Regions from separate parts of the Paenibacillus sp. FSL M7-1455 genome, predicted to be linked through region 1. Evidence: riboswitches for the same ligand, from Rfam matches in the RefSeq annotation. Region 1 holds a riboswitch; the other holds the start of a gene.
The links. A riboswitch is a leader RNA that binds a small molecule or an ion and turns the genes downstream of it on or off. The one in region 1 is predicted to bind thiamine pyrophosphate.
Positions count from the first base shown of each region.

Region 1 (5,867 bases):
GGACACGGTAATGTCGAAAACGGGCTTGCCCTGCCTCAGCTTCGGACGGATCGAGGACTTGATTTTGTTCATGACCATCATGGCCTGTACTTTTCTCTCCTGCTTGACCGCAAGCGGGGTTCTTCTTGTTTTCTTTTCCAGCCATCTCAGACCCAGTATATCCTCCGACACAAGGCATCCACGGAATTTATGGTTATTCAAAAAACAGACCCCGGTCATGCTGACGTTGGGCGAAGGTTTCCCGTCTTCCGTCCAGCCCGGCATGATTTCGACGTACGGCAGCAGAACCGTATCGCCCTTCTCCTTCCATTTCCATATAAACTTGTAAAGGTACAGCGGAGCAATGACCGAGCTCTGTTCATAGATCCGCATCGGGCTGTTCAGCTGGGAGTAGATAACCGACAGCTCGTTGATGGATTTCGTATTGAGTACCTCTTCCAACGGATCCCGGGTGGCCATCGTCCAGACGGTATACCGGAATTCGTAATAACGATCCCATACATCCAGCACCTGATCCACGATGCCATGCTTCAAGGCAGCCTCGCTGAAAACGATCGACTTCACGTTGCTCCACGAGATCCTTTGCGGGCTGGAAGCATACAAATTAAAAATCGCCTCATCGAACGAGGTCCCTTCCGCTTTCCCGACGGAGGTCTTCTGCTGTTGCGCCTGCCCCGACTCCTTTTTGGCGATGCCGCTGAAATTAACCATCTGGATGTAGACGACAACCCGGTTTTCAACGTAATCGACCCCGATCGTATTGACGTAAATCATGTGTTCGATTTCCCTTGCTCCCCAGCAGCCCGTAAGCGGAACGGTCAAGAGCGCCGCGGCAAGGAGGCAGCGGACCCAACGCATGACGTTTTTCATCCCTTTTTCCCCGCCTTGCTGGTGAACTCGCCTTTTCCCCACGGCATCCGAAACAGGATTTTATGCATCTCCCTGAATCTCGGAGGGCTTACCGGAGACAAATAGTAAGTGCCGAATGAGCGCAGGTTGACCATGAACAGGACCAGAGCCAGCAGGCAGAACAGCGTGCCGAACAACCCCAACAGCCCGCTGATCAGAAGCACGAGAATGCGAAACAGGCTGACGATGTTGACCAGGGACTGGTTCACCAAAGTAAACGTCGCAAGCACCGATATGGCGATGACGACGATCGTTCCCGGGCCCGCAATCCCTGCGCTGATGGCAGCTTGGCCGATAATCAGCCCGCCCACGACCGATAAGGTCTGCCCAAACGCGGAAGGAAGCCGCATGCCCGCTTCGCGGAAAATCTCGAACAACAGCAGCATCACCATCGCCTCCAGGGGAGCCGGAAGCGGCACGCCCTGCCTGGAATTCACCAGGGTCGCCAGCAGCGTAAAAGGGATTTGGTCCTGATGGTACGTCGTCAGCGCAATCCAAAACCCCGGCAGGAACAGGGAAAGCAGCACGCCGCACATCCGCAAAAAACGCGTAAAAGCAACCACGACATTGACGAGATGGGCGTCCTCCGAGGAGTTGAGCAGGAAGTTGAAGCTCGCCGGGGCGATGAGCACCGTCGGAGCCCCGCCCATCACGATCGCAAATTTCCCGTGGAGCAGCGCGTTCACGGCATAGTCCGGCCTCCCCGTATAAGTCATCAGCGGAAAAAGCGAGAAGCCCGTCAATATCTCTTCGAGTTGGCTGTTGCTCACAAGGCCTTTGACGTTCATGCGGGAAAGTTTCGTTCGGATCTCCTGCAGGACATGCTCCTGGATCGTCTCCTTATGGTACAGAAGATGAACTTTCGTCGACGTTTCGGAACCGATCGTAAACTCCTCGACGGCAAGGAGATGGGTCTTCAGCCGTCTTCGGATCAAAGCGATATTGGTGTACGAGTCCTCGATAAAACCGTCCCTCGGCCCCCTCGTCGAAACCTCCGTGTTCGGCTCCTCCGGCTGCCGTTTGGGCGCATTGGCCATGATCATCGAGTAGCAGCTGTCCGACGGCTCGAAGATCAGCAGGAGGTCCCCCTCCAGCACGGTCTCTTTCATTGCCGCTTCCCTTTGGTCCTCGGGGATCGGGTCCATGGGGAACGGAATTTTGCGCGGCCAATCCATCTCGTCCGACAGCAGGATCTGCTCCGATATATCCATCAGTTCGGACACGACCCATTGCTCCACTCTTGCCGTATCGGACAATCCCTGGCAGTAAATCAGCTGAACCGAATAACCCGGTACCGATAACGGAATCGTTTTTCTCCGGATATCCGAGCTTGATCCAAACAGCTCCGCAACGATGGCTTCGATGGCCTGGGCTTCCTTTCGTTCACGGCTTTTCACGATATTCTCCCCCTTCGCCGGGCCAAGCCGATCAGCCCCGTGATGATCACCGAAAAGGCCGCTATTCCCCACACCGATACGGGAAGCACATAGACGGACAGGGCCTTCATAAAATACCGGTCGCTGAAAGGAACGGCCATCATGATTAATATCGCGATAAAAATGCCCCCCAGCACCCACGCTTTCGCCTTTTTGCCCTTCACCCGAAAAACATCGAGAATGAGGAACAAAGCGAGCGAAATTCTTAAAAACGCGCCGCAGAACCATTGGTAGACGCTAAAAAAGTCAAGATGCTCGACGTATCGTCCAATGTTCAGAAGCCTCCATTGCTCGTATGCAGGAAACCGGAGCTTGCCCGCTTCGTCCGCCCCGAATTCGACGATGGCGCCCATGACGGGCCCCAGGGTGAGTCCTAAAAAAAGCAAAACCGTGACGGCCAAGGAAACATAGGTTATCCGCGTTCGGATATGATGCTGCAAAAAGAAGATCATGATGACTTCGGCAAAGCCGGCCCCCGCGTAAAGCGTCCCCTTCCACACGGGCCCCATGCCAAGTTCAAGCATCGGCTTCAGCAAGGAGTAGTCCTTGTGGGGCATATTAAACGACATGACAAAAAAACCAAGCACAATCACCATCGGCAGCAAAAGGCTCGCGGTATTGGCAATGGATTGAATGCCCAAGAAGGCGTTTAAAGCCGAGATCAGAAGGAACAGAAAAGATCATAATGGGCGTTTCGGGAGAGAAGGTCAGATGAATCCAATATACGGTATCCCGGGTCGTCACCGCGCAAATGGCAAACAGATACAAACCAATGAAAACGGCCAACATGCGGCCCACGATCGGATGATAGGCTTTGGCCAACCAATCGAACAGATGGCGTTTATTGAGTTTCGCCATGCCTGCATAAAGAAATGCCGCCCATACGAGCGTGAGTCCGCATGCCAGCAGCACCGAAATCCAGGCGTCCCGTTTTGCCGCGTCAAGCAAAATGGGAATGACGATGACATGATTCAGCAGGCCGGTGCTCAGCATCAAAATCATGACCGTCTGAATGAACGAAATGCTTGTTTTGATTTTCCTCAGCCCCCTGTAAAAACCAGACTCCTTTCATCCTTATAGTGGCATTTTTACGAGCATTTATACGCCGGCTTGGCCAGCCGCACGGCCGAAAGCGTTGAATTATTCCAAGCTTAGGACTATAATACCAATGTAATAACCCGTTAACTTCATAAGAATCCGGGGTGCTGGAATCGGCCGGCTGAGATTGTATCCCTTCAAGATACTGACCCTTAAACCTGATCTGGGTAATGCCAGCGTAGGAAAAGCCATCGTCATGGCGTTCGCCATGTCATCCTTGCGCCTTAAGCGTCCCGCATCCGGGGCGCTTTTTTTGTTGAATGATCGGACCTTCCGGCGAAAATAAAGACGGCCGCGGTCCCGTGATTCGCCTCCAGATATGGAAACGCGATTCTTTTGCAGCATGAAGGGGATTAACTGGATAAGGGAGAGAGTAACGCAATGAAAACGAAAAAAATCGGACTGTTTTTGCTGGCATTCCTGCTTGTGCTGGCTACGGCCGCTTGCGGAAGCAAAAACGCCCAAACGACGGGCCAGGGGACGCCTTCAGGGGAAACCTCCTCGGCCGGCGGCGGCGAGCCCAAACAACTGAAGGATGTCAAAGTCGTGCTGGACTGGACGCCGAACACGAACCATACGGGACTCTATGTCGCCAAAGAAAAGGGGTACTACGAAGAAGAAGGGCTGAACGTCGACATCGTGCAGCCGGGAGCCGGCGGCGCGGAGGCGATGGTGGCATCGGGCAAGGTGCCGTTTGGCGTCAGCGTGCAGGAAAACGTCACCCAAGCGCGCACGCAAGGCGTTCCGCTCGTGTCGATCGCGGCGGTGATCCAGCATAACACTTCCGGTTTTGCCGCGCCCGTGGACCGGAACATCAAACGGCCGAAGGATTTTGAAGGCAAAACGTACGGCGGCTGGGGCTCTCCGGTGGAAAAAGCCGTGATCGATTCGATCATGGACATCGACAAGGCCGACGTCAGCAAGCTGAAAATCGTCAACATGGGCGAAGCGGATTATTTTACGGCGGTGAAACGCGACATCGATTTCGCCTGGATTTTCTACGGCTGGACCGGCATCGAAGCCGAGCTCCGCAAGGAGCCGCTCGATATGCTGTACGTCAAAGACTTCTCCGACAAGCTGGACTATTACACGCCGGTCCTCGTCACCAATGAAAAGCAGATCAAGGAAGATCCGGAGCTGGTCAAAGCGTTTATGCGCGCTACCTCCAAAGGTTATCAATTCGCGATTGAGCATCCCGAGGATGCAGCCAATGTCTTGATCAAAGCCGTGCCCGAGCTCGACAAGGATCTCGTCATGGCCAGCCAAAAGTGGCTCAGCCCGAAATACCAGGACGACGCCAAGCGCTGGGGCGAGCAGAAGGAACAGGTTTGGAAAGGATATTCGGATTGGATGTACGAGCATAAGCTGCTCGACAAACCGCTGGATGTCGAAAACGCGTTTACGAACGACTTTTTGCCGCAACAATAGGTAAGGATCGCTGTACCAAGCGACCCCGCTGCGCGATTAAAGCAATCATCAAATTTTATAAGGACGTGATTGATATGGCTCATACCCTGCTCAGCATACAGGTCATTCCAAAAACGCCGAACAACGAGGATTCCTACGCTTACGTCGACCGCGCCATCGAAGTGATCCAAAAGTCGGGCGTCAAATACGAGGTGCACCCGCTGGAAACGACGATGGAAGGCGAACTCGAGGAATTGCTCGACGTCGTGCGCCGCATGCACGAAGCTCTTGTGGAGGCGGGCAGCCCAAGCATCATTTCCCAGATCAAAATCGCCCATCGTCCCGGCGGCATCAGCATGGAGCGGCTTACGGAGAAATACCGTCCATGAGACGTTGGTGGAATAGCGTATGGCCGCCCTTTGTGGCGGTCCTCTTCTTTTTGGTCGCATGGGAGCTGAGCACCTCGCTGTTTCATATCGAAAAATGGATCCTTCCTTCCCCGGTGGATATCGCCAAGGAAACCGCGGACGGGGCCGGGGATCTGTGGGGCCATGTCGGGGCAACGGTGAGGCTGACGCTTGAAGGATTTATCATCGGAACGGCGGTCGGGCTGATCATCGCGCTGATCCTGCACCTGATCCCGTTTCTCAAGTCGGCCTTGTACCCGCTGCTCATTTTGAGCCAAAACATTCCGACCATTGCGCTTGCCCCGCTCCTGATGATCTGGTTCGGCTTCGGGCTGCTGCCCAAGCTGATCGTCATTACCCTGGTCTGCTTTTTCCCCGTGGCCGTCGCCACGATGGGCGGACTGAAGCAGACCGACCGGGTCATGCTGAATTACATGCGGATGATCGGCGCGAACAAGCGGCAAATTTTCGCCAAGCTGGAGCTGCCGCACGCGCTGCCCGCGATCTTTTCGGGCGTCAAAATCGCGGCGACGTACAGCGTGATGGGAGCGGTCATTGCGGAGTGGATCGGTGCCGACAAGGGGATCGGATACTATATGATGCTGCAAAA
Region 1 is NZ_JBBORO010000001.1:538,379-544,245, reverse strand. It holds gene NYE48_RS02330 (Ger(x)C family spore germination protein) at 1-870, opposite strand, end outside; gene NYE48_RS02325 (spore germination protein) at 867-2,306, opposite strand; partial or broken gene NYE48_RS02320 (GerAB/ArcD/ProY family transporter) at 2,303-3,338, opposite strand; TPP riboswitch at 3,534-3,645, shown strand; gene NYE48_RS02315 (ABC transporter substrate-binding protein) at 3,825-4,871, shown strand; gene NYE48_RS02310 (MTH1187 family thiamine-binding protein) at 4,946-5,239, shown strand; gene NYE48_RS02305 (ABC transporter permease) at 5,236-5,867, shown strand, end outside.

Region 2 (5,867 bases), 890 kb from region 1:
ACTTTACCCGTGGCATGCGGGCAGCGAAATTTATGCATATCGCCGTCAACTCCCCAGTATGTCATCGCATAACCCATGGAACAGCACGGTGTTCCGTTCGAGGTCATGCCAGCAGGCGGTTCCTTCTCCCCCCGAAGATTAAGGGGAATGATGGCTTGTGCCTTGACGTTGCGGGCGGCCTCATAAACTTTCATTTGGTCGTAGCCCGCATCGAGTATGAAAAATCGTGTGCTCGTCCTGGACGCTGTTTTCTCGATCAGGCCCGGCGCCATTTCTCCATCATTGACATGCGCCGGCGTTACTTCCAAGGCGATCGGCAATTCACTTTTCGTATCGACCGCCAGATGAATTTTGTAACCAAACCATGTGATTTTATTGCCGAAGGAATCAATTTTTGCGCCCCAGTTCGCATTACCCGTTTGCTCGCTTTTGCGTTTGGGCTGCTTTTTCTCGTAAGCGCGGAGAGCGGCGCTGTCTATGGCGACGTTACTGCCTTCTATGATACCTTCCTGCTGACAGCGTGTGACCAAATCCTCAAAAAGCCGTTTTGCCAAGTCCTTTCTCGTCAGTTCTGAGAAAACTCGGCTTAATGTGGATATGGAAGGAGCTTCTCGATCCAGCGGAAGACCACACTGATAACGAAACCGGAGATCCGTATCCAAACGCTTATGCAACCCTGAAAAGGTACTTATTCCTTCAAGCGGCGCAGCCAAGAGTGCTCGTAGAATACCTTGTCTGCAGTATCCCTCAGCGCCTCGGGGTGAACGGCTTCTCAGTTCCTTGGCATACGGTCTCAGATCGAGAGAGCTGAAGAAGATCGGCAATCTCTCCTTGGGTTGAATTTTTAAAAGTTCTTCGAAGGAAAACAGACATTCTTGGAGAATATACAAAGTGACTTCCTCCATCCTTGAGGTTTTTGGGTTTGGTCACTTGAAAACTTCTCCAAGTTGGGGTGAAGTCCCTTTTTTATGTCCGAAAATCCTTACGGCTCAAGGCCTCAGATTACTGCAAAACGCTCAAATAAAAAAGTGGTTAAATATCCCTGATGAATCGGCATTAATCGAGTTTGATTGGGATGCTGTCGAACACCCGCTGAGCACAATGATCGGAATAACTCTAATCAACATGACGAGAATGGGCTTGGCCCATTTTTGAAGCAACAAAATCTTTTTCATCGTTGTCCTCCCTAATTGAAAGTATGGAATATCAATGTGGGAAAGGACTATTGTCGTCTTCATCAGGTGCTTCTCTTCGTCTGGCGATACGTACTATCCACCGCTGAATGCTGCTGAGTTGTGACAGTCTTACAGCCACAAACCAAATTGAACCGGCTGCAGCAATTTCATGCCCCCAGTGTATCTTTTGTGAAGAAAAATAGGTGAATGGAAGTAACACTACGGAAGAGATGAGAGCAATCGAGAATGCCAATTGAACCAAGTCATAAAAATGCTCCAGTCAAGTTCACCTCCGCATGAGCGATATGGGTTTTTTTATAATAATTATACGCTTTAAAAAACTGTGTAGTTTCACTAATCTGCCCGTTAGCTTAACGAAAAATGAAGCAGTTGCCAAAGGGAAGTTAGTTTCGATAAGTTAGCTGTAATGCGTTCTTTTTCCGATACAATCCGTGAAGCTCGGTTGTTCTGCCTTACTGTAGTTTTGTCACTCCGTTCGGAAGTTCGGAAGCCGGCGGCCAGACGATCGCTCCGCAGCGGTTCACGTACCCTCTGTTTTCTCGCTCGAAATCGGAACGAGCAAACTGATCACAGCCAATTCGCCGTTAAAATCGTCAGTCCAATAGAATTTCGACTCGATCACAAAGCGGCCGGATGTATTGATATAGCCGTACCTCTGCCCCTGGCTGGCCGGAGCCAGGCCGCCCTTGAACAAACCCCCGGCTGTAATGCCCTGGATGACTTTGGTGCCCTTCTTGTTGATATAGAAGGTGACTCCATTACGCTCGAGTTGTCCGTATCGGGGCCTGTCAGCCGTCTTTCCCAGGAGACGCTCCATGAGTATGTTCCGGTCTTAAAAGAAGCTGCCGCACAGATGGGACTCATGCTGGCCTGATCCGAAACGGCATTTTGGAAAATATGGTTGTTTTTCCGCCATGTTTAGGCTAAACTGTAATGGACAGCCCAAAGCGTGGGCTGACTGAACTGAATAGGACGCAGCGGCAAGATTGCCGTTAGCCGTCAAACGTTACTGGGGGAGTCCGAATTGTCCGGACTGAGACGGAATCGCATGAGATTCCGGACCCTTAGCACCTGATCTGGATCATGCCAGCGTAGGGAAGTAATCGGCGAAACAACGACGAGCATCGTCAACATGCCTTGAGTGAAGCCACCCCTGTGGGTAGACTTACCGCGGCATGTTTGGCGGTGAAAGATAGAGCCGGTTCCCTGGGGGAACCGGTTTTTTTATGCAGTATCCGAGACATCATCGCATCTCCATGGCGTTCCGACAAGGTGGAGATGTGTGGTGCGTGGCCATGATTACCATGTTCCCGCCCTGCCGAGGAGCTGTATCCCTGTTTTTGAATTCGCCCGTGCTGTACTTCCCTCATGCTTGGCCTGATGAACAGGTGCGCAGAATGAGCAAGGCCGGACCATACCATGAGGAGGAGAACGAGCGATGAGCACAGAACATGAAACAGGGGGACAGGAACACCATCGGGATACGGAAAAAGAAAGCACGGGGCGTCTGCGGCCTTTTCCGGGCAGCCGCAAGGTATACATTCAGGGCTCGCGACCGGACCTATTGGTCCCCGAACGCGAAATTGCCCTTCATGACACAAGCACTCCCCAAGGGGTGGAGCATAACGAAGCGCTCCGCGTGTACGATACGAGCGGTCCGATGACCGATCCGGATTATGAGGTGGACATCCGGACGGGCTTGCCTGCGCTGCGCAGGATGTGGATTACGGAGCGCGAAGACGTAGAGTCGTACAAAGGCCGGGCGATTAAGCCGGAGGACAATGGCTTGAAGCCGGGCAGCAAAAGAGCTGGAGCCGAGACGTATCCCGGCGTAACCGGGGAACCGCTGCGGGCACGGGAAGGACGATGCGTGACGCAGATGCATTATGCGCGGAGAGGCATCATTACACCCGAGATGGAATTCGCAGCCATCCGCGAAGGCGTGGAGCCCGAATTCGTACGGTAGGAGCTGGCCAGCGGCCGTGCCATTTTGCCTTCAAATATCAATCATCCGGAGAGCGAACCGATGATTATCGGACGCCATTTTCACGTCAAGATCAATGCCAACATCGGCAATTCGGCCGTATCGTCTTCCATTGAGGAAGAGGTCGAGAAGATGACCTGGGCCGTCCGTTGGGGAGCGGATACGGTTATGGACCTGTCCACGGGCAAAGACATTCACACCACCCGGGAATGGATCATCCGCAATTCGCCGGTACCGATCGGTACGGTGCCGCTCTATCAGGCGTTGGAAAAGGTCGGAGGGGAGGCGGAGGCGCTGACGTGGGAGCTGTACCGCGACACGCTGATCGAGCAGGCCGAGCAGGGTGTGGACTACTTTACGATCCATGCGGGCGTGCTGCTACGCTATATACCGATGACTGCCAAACGGATGACGGGCATCGTCTCACGGGGCGGATCGATCATGGCGGCATGGTGTCTGGCGCATCACCAGGAAAATTTCCTATACACCCATTTCGAAGAAATCTGCGAGATCATGAAGCGGTATGACGTCACCTTTTCGCTGGGAGACGGCCTTCGTCCGGGCAGCATCTATGATGCCAATGATGAAGCGCAGATGGCAGAACTTGCGACGCTGGGGGAACTGACCCAAATTGCCTGGAAGCATGACGTGCAGGTGATGATCGAGGGTCCCGGACACGTGCCGATGCACAAAATCAAGGAAAACGTGGACTTGCAAATGGAGATTTGCCAAGAAGCGCCGTTCTACACGCTCGGCCCACTGACCACGGACATTGCGCCGGGGTACGATCATATTACATCGGCCATCGGGGCGGCGATGATCGGCTGGTTTGGTACATCGATGCTCTGTTACGTTACGCCGAAGGAACATCTCGGCTTGCCAAACAAGGACGATGTGCGCGAAGGTGTCATCGCCTACAAAATCGCGGCCCATGCCGCCGATCTGGCGAAAGGCCATCCGCGTGCGCAGCGCCGGGACGACGCGCTTTCCAAAGCCCGCTTCGAATTCCGCTGGCGCGACCAGTTCAACCTCTCGCTCGACCCGGAACGCGCCATGTCCTACCACGATGAAACACTGCCTGCCGAAGGAGCGAAGCAGGCGCATTTCTGCTCGATGTGCGGGCCGAAGTTCTGCAGCATGCGCATTACGCAAGATATCCGCGCATTTGCCGCGGAGAAGGGATTGTCGGAACAAGAGGCAGTTGCCGCAGGCATGCAGGAAAAAGCCGAGGAATACCGGATGCGCTCATAATGTTGGCATTTTTGCTTGGTGTCTGCTGATCCGTTAAATTGACATTATTACTGCTTGTCCGCATGGAAACGGACAGAAAGAGAAGCAAAACAGCAAAAGCAGTTCATCTCCCTACCTTGGGAAATGAACTGCTTTTTTGGCATGTCATGCTTCACAAGCCAGACTTGGGCTGCATATTCAATTCCCTTTGCAAAATACGGTGCCAGAACGGAAAGAGGACTGTGGACGGTTATGCCGCTAACCGCCGCTATGCGTGCTGCCGCCGGAGCCATGGCCAAAAGCCAGTCCTTCTGAGAACGGCTGCGCCATGCTGAACTGCGGTGTTAGCAGGTAATTGCCGTTTTTGTCGATGAAACCGTATTTTCCGTTCACGTAAACTACTGCCGCCCCGTTTGAAAACGGGTCGGCGTGATCATACCGGGGTGTAATCCGGAGCTTGCCGGTGGTGTCAATATAGCCGTATTTGCCGCCGAACGCAAGCATTACGGCCGCCATACCTTCGGAGAAATCGGACGTCGAGCTATACCGGTATGGAATGACCAGTTCCCCCTTCGTGTTGATGTACCCCGCTGTTTTGCCCACATTGACCCGAGCCAGTCCCTCGGAGAAATTAGACGCCTGGGTGTAGATGGGCTGTATGCTCACCTTGCCATGGCTGTCTATATAACCGTACCGTGTCGCCGTAGTTCCGTCAGCATTCTGAACCTGCGTCGTATACAGCGCACGGTCATTATAAAGAATGCCGGCATTTCTCAGCTTGTATTCGAACAGCTCGCTAGTTAAACTTTTCAACGTAAAATTCGTCTATATTAATAAGATACGACCAATTCTACTTGATGGAGGTTATGCAATATGGCTATCAAAAAAATGATGAGTGCTTTCTTAGCAGTGTGCTTTGTATTGATGTTTGCTTCTGTCCCTACGTATGCAGCATCAAATGTTAAACTAATAGTAAACAGCGAAATAATTACTCCTGATTCACCACCAGTAGTTATCAATGGTAGTACCCTAGTTTCCTTGAAATCCTTAAGTAAACTAAACCTTAGCTTAATTTGGGGCTCAAAAAATAAAAGCGTTACCGTAACTACAAAAGAAAATAAACCTGAATTTCGAAAGCGCATAAGAATGCGGTGGCGATCATCCAGGAGCGGATCAACAACTGTGAATAAGTGGGAGTGGGACCAGCGAAATTTTGAAACCAATATCCACATGGGGATAACTCCCCCCTCCCCAGAAAAGGGGCATTGTTGTTTTCCATGTGAAATGTTGGAAGCCGTCACTCCAATTGAACCACTTTGGCTTCGATTCGTTTCCATGCATGACGACCGTCGAAATCCTTGATCAGCTTGAGCACGACCGCGCGACTATGCCGAACAAGCGTCGCCGCGCAATGAAAGAACTCCAGTCGGAATCTTGCAATCGTATAACCCTGATGC
Region 2 is NZ_JBBORO010000001.1:1,428,885-1,434,751, forward strand. It holds gene NYE48_RS06650 (transposase) at 1-890, opposite strand, end outside; gene NYE48_RS06655 (hypothetical protein) at 892-1,155, shown strand; gene NYE48_RS06660 (WG repeat-containing protein) at 1,717-2,013, opposite strand; TPP riboswitch at 2,198-2,311, shown strand; partial or broken gene thiC (phosphomethylpyrimidine synthase ThiC) at 2,635-4,431, shown strand; gene NYE48_RS06670 (WG repeat-containing protein) at 4,669-5,223, opposite strand; gene NYE48_RS28195 (stalk domain-containing protein) at 5,335-5,772, shown strand; gene NYE48_RS06680 (IS1380 family transposase) at 5,708-5,867, opposite strand, start outside.
Region 2: linked by a shared signal. The riboswitch ahead of thiC (phosphomethylpyrimidine synthase ThiC) and the one ahead of NYE48_RS02315 (ABC transporter substrate-binding protein) in region 1 are both predicted to bind thiamine pyrophosphate.